Regions from separate parts of the Paenibacillus sp. FSL R10-2796 genome, predicted to be linked through region 1. Evidence: predicted binding sites of a transcription regulator. Region 1 holds the regulator's gene; the other holds the start of a gene.
The links. Region 1 encodes LexA, which represses DNA repair genes until DNA is damaged. Its sites were predicted from a motif close to CGAACATATGTTCG; they were not measured.

Region 1 (5,162 bases):
ACGTTGCTATTTTCACACATCTTATTGCGCAAAAAGCAACTTAATTATTCAGAGACGATTGACCTGAACAGTGCATGCAATTGCTGTACTTGGGAGAAAGCTTCCTTGTACTGGTTGTCGGATTGTCGAATAGGCAATAAACCCGGCAAGAAGGAGATACAATACACAGGCATTTCTTTGCTGTTCATATATATTTTAAGCGTAAGCTCTTCAATCACATTAGCTTCTTCATCAGCTTCCTTAAGGACGTTAATATCTGCACTTGTTGCAGTAGTTTTGCTGTTTTGATGTCTTTTGGAGACTTTTGAAAGGGTGAGTGCGTTAACCACAATCTCGGATCCCATTACATTATCAAAAGAGTATAGCTTTGCTACTGCTTTTTTGTTACTCTTCGGATTTTTGGTACCGATTGCCAATTTTTTATTAGGCTCGTTAAGTGCAATCAAGTGAGATTGATTGGGGGGAATGAATGTTTTGGTGAAGCTGATGTTAAAAGATGAGGTCGCATTAACTAGCTTAGAAATTTCAGATGAAGCAGATAGCGTTTTCAATTTTATAATGGCGGCACTTAGAATTAAAACAACTCCTAAAATAGCAAATAAGTACATCAGGATAATCAGCATATAATCACACCTCCTAGTTATCTCATTAGACTCAAATTGTTGCTTATTGAAAGATATGCCTGAATGATCTCCACTAGTATCTTTTAAAAGGGAAATTCGTGGAATTATAGGATCGGCTTCACGATTAACCCAAAAAAAGCACCCAGAGAAACCTTCCGATTCTGCAAATGATGCAAAATTGGGGGTTGCTGCAAGGGTGCTTTTTAAGATGATTATGAAAACCTATAGAAAATTGAAGGCAGTGATATGATCGGTATAAACAATCAGCTGTTTGTATTCGATCGGAGTCCCATAACTAGCATAAGGTCTTACAGTAACGTCATTGAGGACAACAAAGTTATAGCTGAAATTTTTATCAGGGTGTTCTGCTCCCAAATAAGATATGTATTCGTCTACAATTACATCATCCATCAAAGATTTTAAATCAAATACATCCTCTTTGTTGGAGACGGTTGGAGAGACGATTCCCTGAATGCTGCCAAAAGAGGTGAGCAAATTCACTTTTTTTCCACTAGCTTGTTCATCATTTAAAAGTAAACCGGACAGCTTACCCAGTGCATCGACTTTAAAATCGACGAGGGTTCTAATTTTTGAATTATTCAAACTAAACACATCCTTTTCAGTTTGCAATCCTGTTAACAATATTCGACATATAATCACCAAACTCCTAGTATGCTAATGAAAAAATACTTACTTATGTAATGACCCCCATTTTTTAATGTGATTTGGGGGTTGCCGAGCCTCCATTCGAATTTAATTTCTTATCGTTACTCGTGTGCCTATAGGGACAATAGCAGCGAGTGCTAACACATCCTCGTTGTACATCCGGATGCAGCCGTGGGACACCTCTTTCCCAATGGAGGAAGGGTCATTGTTTCCATGAATTCCGTAGTGTGGTTTAGACAGTCCCATCCAAAACACACCGAAGGGACCCCCTGGGTCGGGTTGTTTGTTAATAATAGTGAATTCACCCACTGGGGATTGGGTTAACATCTTACCGATGCCGACAGGGAAACCTCTAATCACAATATCATTGTCCAGAAGATATAACATTCGTTGGGTCAGATCTACAATAATTCGGTAGTTGGGCATTATACGCAACACTCCTTTCTAATTAGGATATGAGCAGAACGCCTAAAGGGTTATTCATAGAAAATGGCCATTTTAGCCATTGGGAACAAATGTTCGTAAGTGGTTGGAAAAGCAAAAAAAACGTAGAAAAAAGGCTGTTCCGCATATGCGGAACAGCCTTTTATGTTAGAAGTGCATACTTAGTGGATATCTCGAAACAATCCGATGACTCTTCCGAGAATAGTTACGCGATTAAGGCGAAGCGGCTCATAAGCTGGATTCTCCGGCTGAAGCCGTATATGATCACGTTCCTTGTAAAAGGTCTTAACGGTTGCTTCATCTTCTTCGGTCATGGCTACAACGATATCTCCGTTGTCCGCTGTTTGTTGTTGGCGAACAATCACATAGTCACCATTCATAATGCCTGCGTCAACCATACTATCACCCATGACAGACAGCATAAATACTTTGTTGTCACCTACATAGTGAGTAGGAAGTGGGAAGTAGTCTTCGATATTCTCTGTAGCAGTGATAGGTACCCCGGCGGTAACTTTACCTACGACAGGAATCCGTGAGATGGTCTGCGCGAATTGGTGAACATTCTCTGAATCCTCTTGGCCTAGTAATTCTATTGCACGTGGCTTCGTTGGATCTCGACGAATAAGTCCCTTCTTCTCAAGCCGGTCCAAATGACCGTGAACTGTGGAGCTGGAAGCAAGGCCAACAGCTTCTCCAATTTCCCGGACGGAAGGTGGATAACCCTTGCTGCGGACTTCGCTTCGTATAAATTCCAGGATCGCCAGCTGGCGACTTGAAATCTTTGACATTGGAATCAACCCCATATAGTAATGTTTGGGAAAATTATAACATAGAACTACCGTTCGCACAAACATAAGTTCTAACTATTATAAATATTAATCTGCTAGAGTTAAAAAATGGTAGATGAATGATAATAAAATGAACCGTTTGAGTCTCTCGAAAAAAAGAGAACAATTGTTCTGAAATAGTATTGAACAAAACACATGTTCGTGTTATTATGGATTCGAAAGTAAGAACAAGTGTTTGGAGGATGATAATTATGCTAAAATACAGTACATACCGCAGCATCTACGATAAGGCCCCAGTGGTTGAATCTTTAGGACATAATGACGTTGCCCGTAATTCCGCTAAGGTGAAAGAGATAACGGAACGTTTGCTTGGAGGGATGATTTCGTTGTTCCGTCAAGATTTCTTTATTAAGTTAATATTGATTATCGTGCTAGTATTTTCTGGCCTAACAGTAGTGGGAAATGTGTTTGCAGGATCGACGACTATAATGAAGGAAGAGAAGCGGATTGTGGTTGAACGTGGAGATACACTATGGAGTATTGCTCTTAAGAATAAACCTGCTGATATGAAGACAGTTGTTTATATAGAAGGAATTAAACGTTCAAGTGGGATTAAGAGTAGTCAAATTAACGCTGGAGACATACTTACTTTACCTATTTATTAATTTTCTGAGAACATAATAGAATGACCAGTAGAGCTTGCAGGGAGTAGACCTTGACAAGCTCTTTTTCTCATGGCAGAGTTAGAATTAATTTATAGGGGGAGGGAAAGTATTGAATATTGATGAGTTGGTCGCGCGAATTAACGAATTGGCACGCAAACAGAAGAGCGTAGGCCTTAATCAAGAGGAAGTGGCGGAACGCGCCAAGCTTCGTGAAATTTACCTGGGGAATATCCGCAATAACTTCCGAGCACAATTAAATACTATTGAAGTAGTAGATAACGATGAGCATGAACAAGGTAACAAGGGGCTTAAACATTAGCTCGCTGTTCCTTTTCATAGATATTTCAGGATGACTAGGGGGAACGCACATGGCCCGTTCTTGGGAAAGAATGGTTCAACGCAACACACAGCAAATCAACAAGCAAAGAAAGAAACAAGGCAAGGATACGATTTATGCCTCTAAATCTCCTACCCAGAATGCCGAAGTCTTTAAAGGTCGCAACATTGCATTTCCGGTAGTGTTAGTGATACTTGGCACTATGTTTTGGGTAGTTGGTTCTATTGATCAGGCCAAAGGCAATGGCATGCTGGCTAATTGGCTGGGAGTAGTACTGTACTATTTGCTGGCAGCGCTATTGTTCTTCCGTCGTCCGTACTTGAAGGTGGAAAAAGCAAGACTGTCCACTATTAAATTCAATCGCGAACGCGGGCTTCCAGCTGCAGATATTGAGAAAATCACCCTTTCGCGTGGAGCTGTAGTCATTAAGCACAAAGGGAAACGTACGAAATGGATTTTCACAAAACTTATGAATCGCTATGATACTAATGCGATGAGTACAAGATTAGAAGCATTTGCTAAAGCTCACAACATTGAAGTAGTTCACGAATAGAACTAGACCAGTTAAAGGGAGAGGGAGACCTGTAATGCCAATTTCTGCTGTACTATTTGACCTTGATGATACATTGCTGTGGGATGATCGGAGCGTCGAAGAAGCATTTCGTTCTGCTTGTGAAGCCGCCGGGGATACGATTGATCCACAAGAACTAGAAGTTGCAGTTCGTAAGGAAGCAAGTAGCTTGTATGAATCTTATGAGACGTTCCCATTTACAAAGATGATCGGAATTAATCCATATGAAGCACTCTGGGCTAACTTTACGGCAGGTGAACAGCCAGAATTCCGTCAATTGGAGCAGCTTGCGCCGGTATATCGTAAAGAGTCTTGGCGTCGCGGACTTGCAGCGTTAGGGGTGGAAGACGAAGCACTAGCTGAGACCTTGGCAACTAAATTCGCAGCAGAGCGCAGAAAACGTCCATACATCTATGAAGAAACAATGCATGTACTGGAGCAGTTACGGGGTCAAGTGAAGCTTTTGCTACTTACGAACGGCTGTCCTGCACTGCAACAAGAGAAACTAGATGGTGTGCCAGAGTTAATTCCTTTCTTTGATCATATTGTGATTTCCGGAAGCTTTGGTAAAGGCAAACCGGATAAGGAAATTTTCCTGCATGCTTTAGAGCTTCTTGATGTAACTCCTGAGCAAGCAGTTATGGTCGGCGATAAGCTTACAACGGATATCCGTGGGGGGCTGGCAGCAGGGTTGACCACGGTCTGGATCAATAGAAAAGGTAGAGCACCTAGTCTTGATATTCATCCGGATCATGAAATCAATCACCTTGAGGAACTTCTTCCACTAGTTCAATCTTTGTAAGATTTACAGAGCTATTAGCTCCAATATAAAGACTTTATAAAAGCAGCGAGTTTCTGAGATCCTAAGAAACTCGCTGCTTTTCTGTACATACATACTAACATAAGGATTTCATTAGATTTTTAAGTAAATGATTTAAGTCACAAGACTAATGCGGAATTGATGCAAAATACTGAAAAACCAATAATAATGTGTATAATAGATGGAGATGTATAACATGAATTGGTAGATTTTTATTATTCGATAATGATTGGGAGGGCTCCAAATGA
Region 2 (5,162 bases), 1.3 Mb from region 1:
TTAGAAAAATGAACTCCTGAAGTTGAATCATTAATTATACAGATCCTTCTGGTTCCTCTCTCGGAATTTGCGGGGGGATTCACCGATTACACGGGTAAACAGAATGGAGAAATAATTGGGGTTGTCGTATCCAACCATTTTGGCGATCTCCCATACCTTCTTGTTGGTACTGGCCAATAGTCTCATGGCTTCTCCCATACGGCGCTGAATTAAGTAGTTGATCGGTGAGATTCCGAAATTGTTCTTGTATATGTGAACCAGATAATAGGAGTCGATATGAAAAAATTGTGCCAGGTCCATAAGGCTTAGCTTGCGTCTGTAATTAGTGTCTAAATATTCTTTGATTTGATTGGCAAGCGGGGATTTCCCTTCCTTTGTAGTATGATGCTGCAAAAGAAGCATGCGTTCAAGCAGGAGCAGGATAGCTTCTAATAAATGCTGAGAGATCTGTTCATAACCACTATTTCGCAGCGAAAACTCGCCAAATAATGTCTTCATCAGCAAGGACAGCTCATTTGAATAATGGTTCGAACGAATGACTGGTTCTCGGTCGGGTTGAATGACCCAATCACGTTGTTCGGCAATAGGAGAGTTGAAGCGAAATCCGCAGTAATAGGTAAACAATGGTTTGTCTGGATCAGACTGCTCCTCATGCAAAATCCCCCGATTATAAATCAATACATCCCCTTTTTTTGCAGTATAGGCCTTACCATCAATCACAAACGAACCGATTCCGCCTTCAATAAAAATAACTTCATGCAAATCTTCATGCTTATGAAGCGCAAATTTCCACTCCGGGTTGTCGCTTAACTTACCAGCGTAAATCAGCTTGCTGTTGTAGGCGAAAGAAGTATGGGTTAATAATAAGTCGTTGCTCTCGCGCATAAGACACCTACTTTCAAACATTATTGATTGGATGACATTATAATGACAAGATATATCATATTTTACCGAAAGACAACAACAACCTTTATTGTTCCCCGTTCGGTTCATTTGTAAAATTGATATGAGGATAAGAAGAGATTTTAAGCGAATGGATGTGGTGACATATTGATACTTGACCACGGCGCGGTTCGCCATACCTGGGAAGAGAAAGGATACGTGCACATGCGAAAAGCAGTTCCGTTTTTCTACGTGTTGCGTTTTGAAGCGTGGAGACAAATGGAGAGTCAGCCATTGACGGGTTCCTTGAATCATCATCAGTATATCTGGGACATCCGGTCTATGCCACGGATATATTCGGCATTTGCCGTTATCTTGAATACTCCCGCTATCTGGGTGGAGTTTTGCAGTGCGAAATCGACGGGTATCCTAGACTCTTGTCCGTTAATATAGACGGAAGCAGTATTAACATGCAAGATGGAAATCGAATTTTAGCTCTTGAAGCCAACCTGGCTGATTTAATTATTATTGACCAGCGGCGATTGCGGATTACGAGTTATACGGATAGAGATTGGTTCCCCCTAAGGTATATTCCGGCTCAAGAGAACAATCATGCCTTGATCAAACAGCGGGAGCAGCAATATCTCGAGGGGCAACATCCCCCGGCTTTTCTTACTGAACTTGGTCAACAATTGCTCGGCCACCATCAGTGGGGAACAGAGAAACAATAGAGTGAAGGAGGAGATAAAATGTGGGTTTTACTAGGGTTGCTGATCTGGACGTTTCTTTGCAGTACGATTCTGATATCCGCCAGCTATGCTATATCACTTGATGACAAAACATCCCAGATATAAGTTCAAAAGATCGATCTATTAAGCAATATATATAATAATTATGTATCACTTGGATCATAAACAAGTTGGATAAGCTGGAGGTTAAAGACCTCCTGAATTTCGAGGACTAAGGACTTAATTCAGCAGTTAAATCCGGATACTATCAATGTGGCTAAAGGCGGAGCTTCCGTGATGCTTCTCATTAAAGATATTGAGAAATCTCATGTATTTACTGCAGGAGATGTACTGCTTGGCAATGTCTCCAAGAGGGGGATTGGATTGTTATAGCCGGAAGCGGCGAAGTTAGAACGGAAACGCTTGCCAATGCCAACTGGCCTTGCGAGAATGAGAAGTCTCCATCGTGGGGATGTTTTTATTCTGATAAGAGATCTTGATAGCGTTAACTGTTAAATCTAATGTGAATTATCAAGTTACCCCTAAGGGCTTCGATAGAGGAATCAATATGCAGTAGGTACATGTTTTACGGTCCAAAATATAGATATTAACCAATAATTCAATAGGTGAGATATTCCGTTTAAACGGAATATTTCACTATTTTTTGTTATAAATTACCTTTCAAGTAGAACAACAGAAGCCTGATGCTATTAATATTTCTGCTATTTTCTCCTCATTCTGTGCACTACAAATGCTTGCAGGAGGAAGACTAAAGGTTGGAAAGGAATACCAGTCATATGTATAGCGTTTGCGAATGCCATTAATCTTAATCAAAGTCAAAAAGATGATCGCCATGAATGTAATGGAATGGTACGGTACTTAAGAAGCTTGGGGTAGAATTACCCAGCAGGCCGAGCTTGCTGCTAAGACAAAGACTGTATACTCGTTGTGAGTTACAGTCTTTGTTTTTGTGTAATCAAAATTCATTTTAGCCATTTCGAGAGTACTTAGCTACTACTGATGTAAGTTATCATTTAATAAATTTATAACGCCACCACTGAGCAATATATGCAAGTGATACTAAGTTAATCATTGATAAAAGATGTTCGCATATATATAATACAAACAAATGTTCTTTTATAGGTGTTTGCTAGACTTACTGTACAAATTATCAGGAGGATAATAGATGAAAAGAAAAATAGATGGGGATTTATTGGATAAAGAAAATATTATATTACGTACAAAACCTAAACTTACTAGGGTTCAATTACTAGTGATAAAAAGTGCCATAAATAAGTCTATTGAAGATCATAGTCCATTATGGTTAAAAGTATTTTATCCTAATTATGATAGAGTGCTACACGGTATCGTAATGACTGTAGATTATCAGTTACAACGAATTGAATTGAGAACTATTGGAGATCAATCAGAATGGATAAAAATAGAGGATATCTTAAACGTAATTGAATCGAAGGGCTAGGCCTTAGTTTGTAATTTTGGGTTGATATAGAATTGTAGTTGAAGCAACTGAAGATGATGATTTGACATTAATGGTAGGTGATTAAATGGGTGAAATAGTGAAAAATCAACATTATATTCCACAGAATGTTCTTAAACATTTTGCTGATAAGGGTAAAGTTTCTGAAGTGTTGGTTGAAAAAAAATGCCGATCCGTACCAAATCCCTTATCGAAATTCTATGTCAGAACGCTTTACAAATGAGCATTCACAATTAGCGACCAACGCAATAGAAAACTTTTTTCAAAAAATTGAGGATGACTTTGGGCCAGCTATTGTTGAAGTATTACGTTTACTAAGGCAGGTTGATTGTGGTGAGGGGAAATTAAGTAGTGTTGAAGAGTATATCCGTTCCTACCTTAATGCAATAATAATTTATTACTATCGAAGTGGTGCGTTATTGTATGAATTTGAACATGAGACTACAAGTAAAGAGAATCGGATTTCAACGATGCTTAACAAATTATCGAATACGAATTACATAAACAATCTTAGCGAAACTATCAGAAAATATTATGATTTTGCTATTATTAGAAGCAAATCTGGGAATTTCTTAATCAGCGATCAGTACATCTCTACTGCTGCATTAAGAATTAAAAGTAGATTCTCTGATATTAGTAATAGACATTTAGGACTTATTGAGGTTCTAATATTAGTACCTCTTTCCAATGAGTATTATGCAATTTTCTATCATGGACATAAACCAGAATATATTCGACCTCAATCCATAAATTATCTTACTGACGAACAAGTACTCGAAATTAACAAAGTTATCATAAATAATTCCTATAAAAAATGTGTTGGGAAAGAAAAGAGTACACTTCAAGAGGCCCTACCTTATTTTGAATGGCGATCTCCTTCTGCAATTTATATTGGCCACAACTCTGGCAAAGTAAGTGGATCAACACTAAAAAATGAAGTCTTCTTTTATGAGAAGGAGAAGAGAGCTTGGGAGCTTTTTACTGATCCTATGCATTTTAGAGACTTCAATAATTTGGGCAGAAATGACTATTGTGGTTGTGGGAGTAATAAAAAGTTTAAGCTATGCTGTTTTGAATATTATGTGGAAGTCAAACGAATATGGAGAACTATTAATGATAAAAATCTAGTATTTAAAATCGGAGTACATCCACGTGCGCAAGTTGAAGAAAGTATATTTTCATTTTGAGTTGAGAAAAGTGAAATCAAGTATACTTTTATTGATAGGCGTAAGTTTATGGTTCTGATCTTTTAATTAAGCGTTGAGTTTTATGATCTTATACCTATTTGAGCATTTTGCATAATTCAATTTTCGATTCTAAGGTCGTAGTCTAACCACTTCCAAAGCCCCGTTTTGTGATTTCGGTTATAAATGGTCAGACGGGCAGAATTTCGGAGAATCATAAATTTTAAGCGGCGTTTTGGACTCGTTGCTTCGCAATGGCAAGTGCAGCAGCAAGTAACACAATCGCATTTAAATATTGGTGGGTTGTTACCTTTTGAATCCCCCAGACATGGAGCTGGTCTGCGGTTAAATAGGTCTTCATTCGAGAATTACAGCGTTCTACACTGGTCCGTTTATTGTAAAGCTCCTTCCAGCCTCGGCTTTCTCGATGCGGTAGAGCGTAACGTCTAAGATCCGTTTGGCTGTCAACTTTGACCACCATTCCATAATTAGAGGACGAACAAGCGGCCATGCCTAAAGGACAATTCACATGTCCTGTCGCATGTGGACAACGGAATTTCAAAGATGTCTTCTCTTGCCCCCAATACGTCATGGGAAAGCCCATCGAACAACAGGGCGTACCTTTGCGCGTAATTCCTGCTGGCGGTTCCTTTTCATTCCGTGGATTCAGCGGAATAATGGCTTGTGCCTTGACGTTCCGGGCTCCCTCGTAGTTTTTCATTTGGTCGTAGCCCGCATCCATCATGAAGAATTTCACTTTGGATTTTGCAGCAGCCAGCGTCGTGAGTGCAGGCCCTTCGTCTCCGTCGTTCACATGGGCAGGGGTTACCTTCAGTGCCATCGGAAGTTCACTTTTGGCATCGACGGCCA

Region 2: NST58_RS24175 (YolD-like family protein) is a predicted target of LexA. The motif match lies at 2,733-2,746, and genes of this name have one in related genera.

Annotation. Positions count from the first base shown of each region.
Region 1 covers NZ_CP150178.1:4,015,512-4,020,673, reverse strand. Annotated here, with positions in the region: gene NST58_RS18210 (methyltransferase domain-containing protein) at 1-44, shown strand, start outside; gene NST58_RS18205 (hypothetical protein) at 45-623, opposite strand; gene NST58_RS18200 (hypothetical protein) at 846-1,226, opposite strand; gene NST58_RS18195 (L,D-transpeptidase) at 1,377-1,715, opposite strand; gene lexA (transcriptional repressor LexA) at 1,895-2,521, opposite strand; gene NST58_RS18185 (LysM peptidoglycan-binding domain-containing protein) at 2,773-3,186, shown strand; gene NST58_RS18180 (DUF896 domain-containing protein) at 3,296-3,505, shown strand; gene NST58_RS18175 (hypothetical protein) at 3,555-4,076, shown strand; gene NST58_RS18170 (HAD family hydrolase) at 4,111-4,896, shown strand; gene NST58_RS18165 (FixH family protein) at 5,159-5,162, shown strand, end outside.
Region 2 covers NZ_CP150178.1:5,364,896-5,370,057, reverse strand. Annotated here, with positions in the region: gene NST58_RS24185 (AraC family transcriptional regulator) at 31-885, opposite strand; gene NST58_RS24180 (hypothetical protein) at 1,152-1,613, shown strand; gene NST58_RS24175 (YolD-like family protein) at 2,797-3,090, shown strand; gene NST58_RS24170 (DUF4238 domain-containing protein) at 3,264-4,295, shown strand; gene NST58_RS24165 (transposase) at 4,516-5,162, opposite strand, start outside.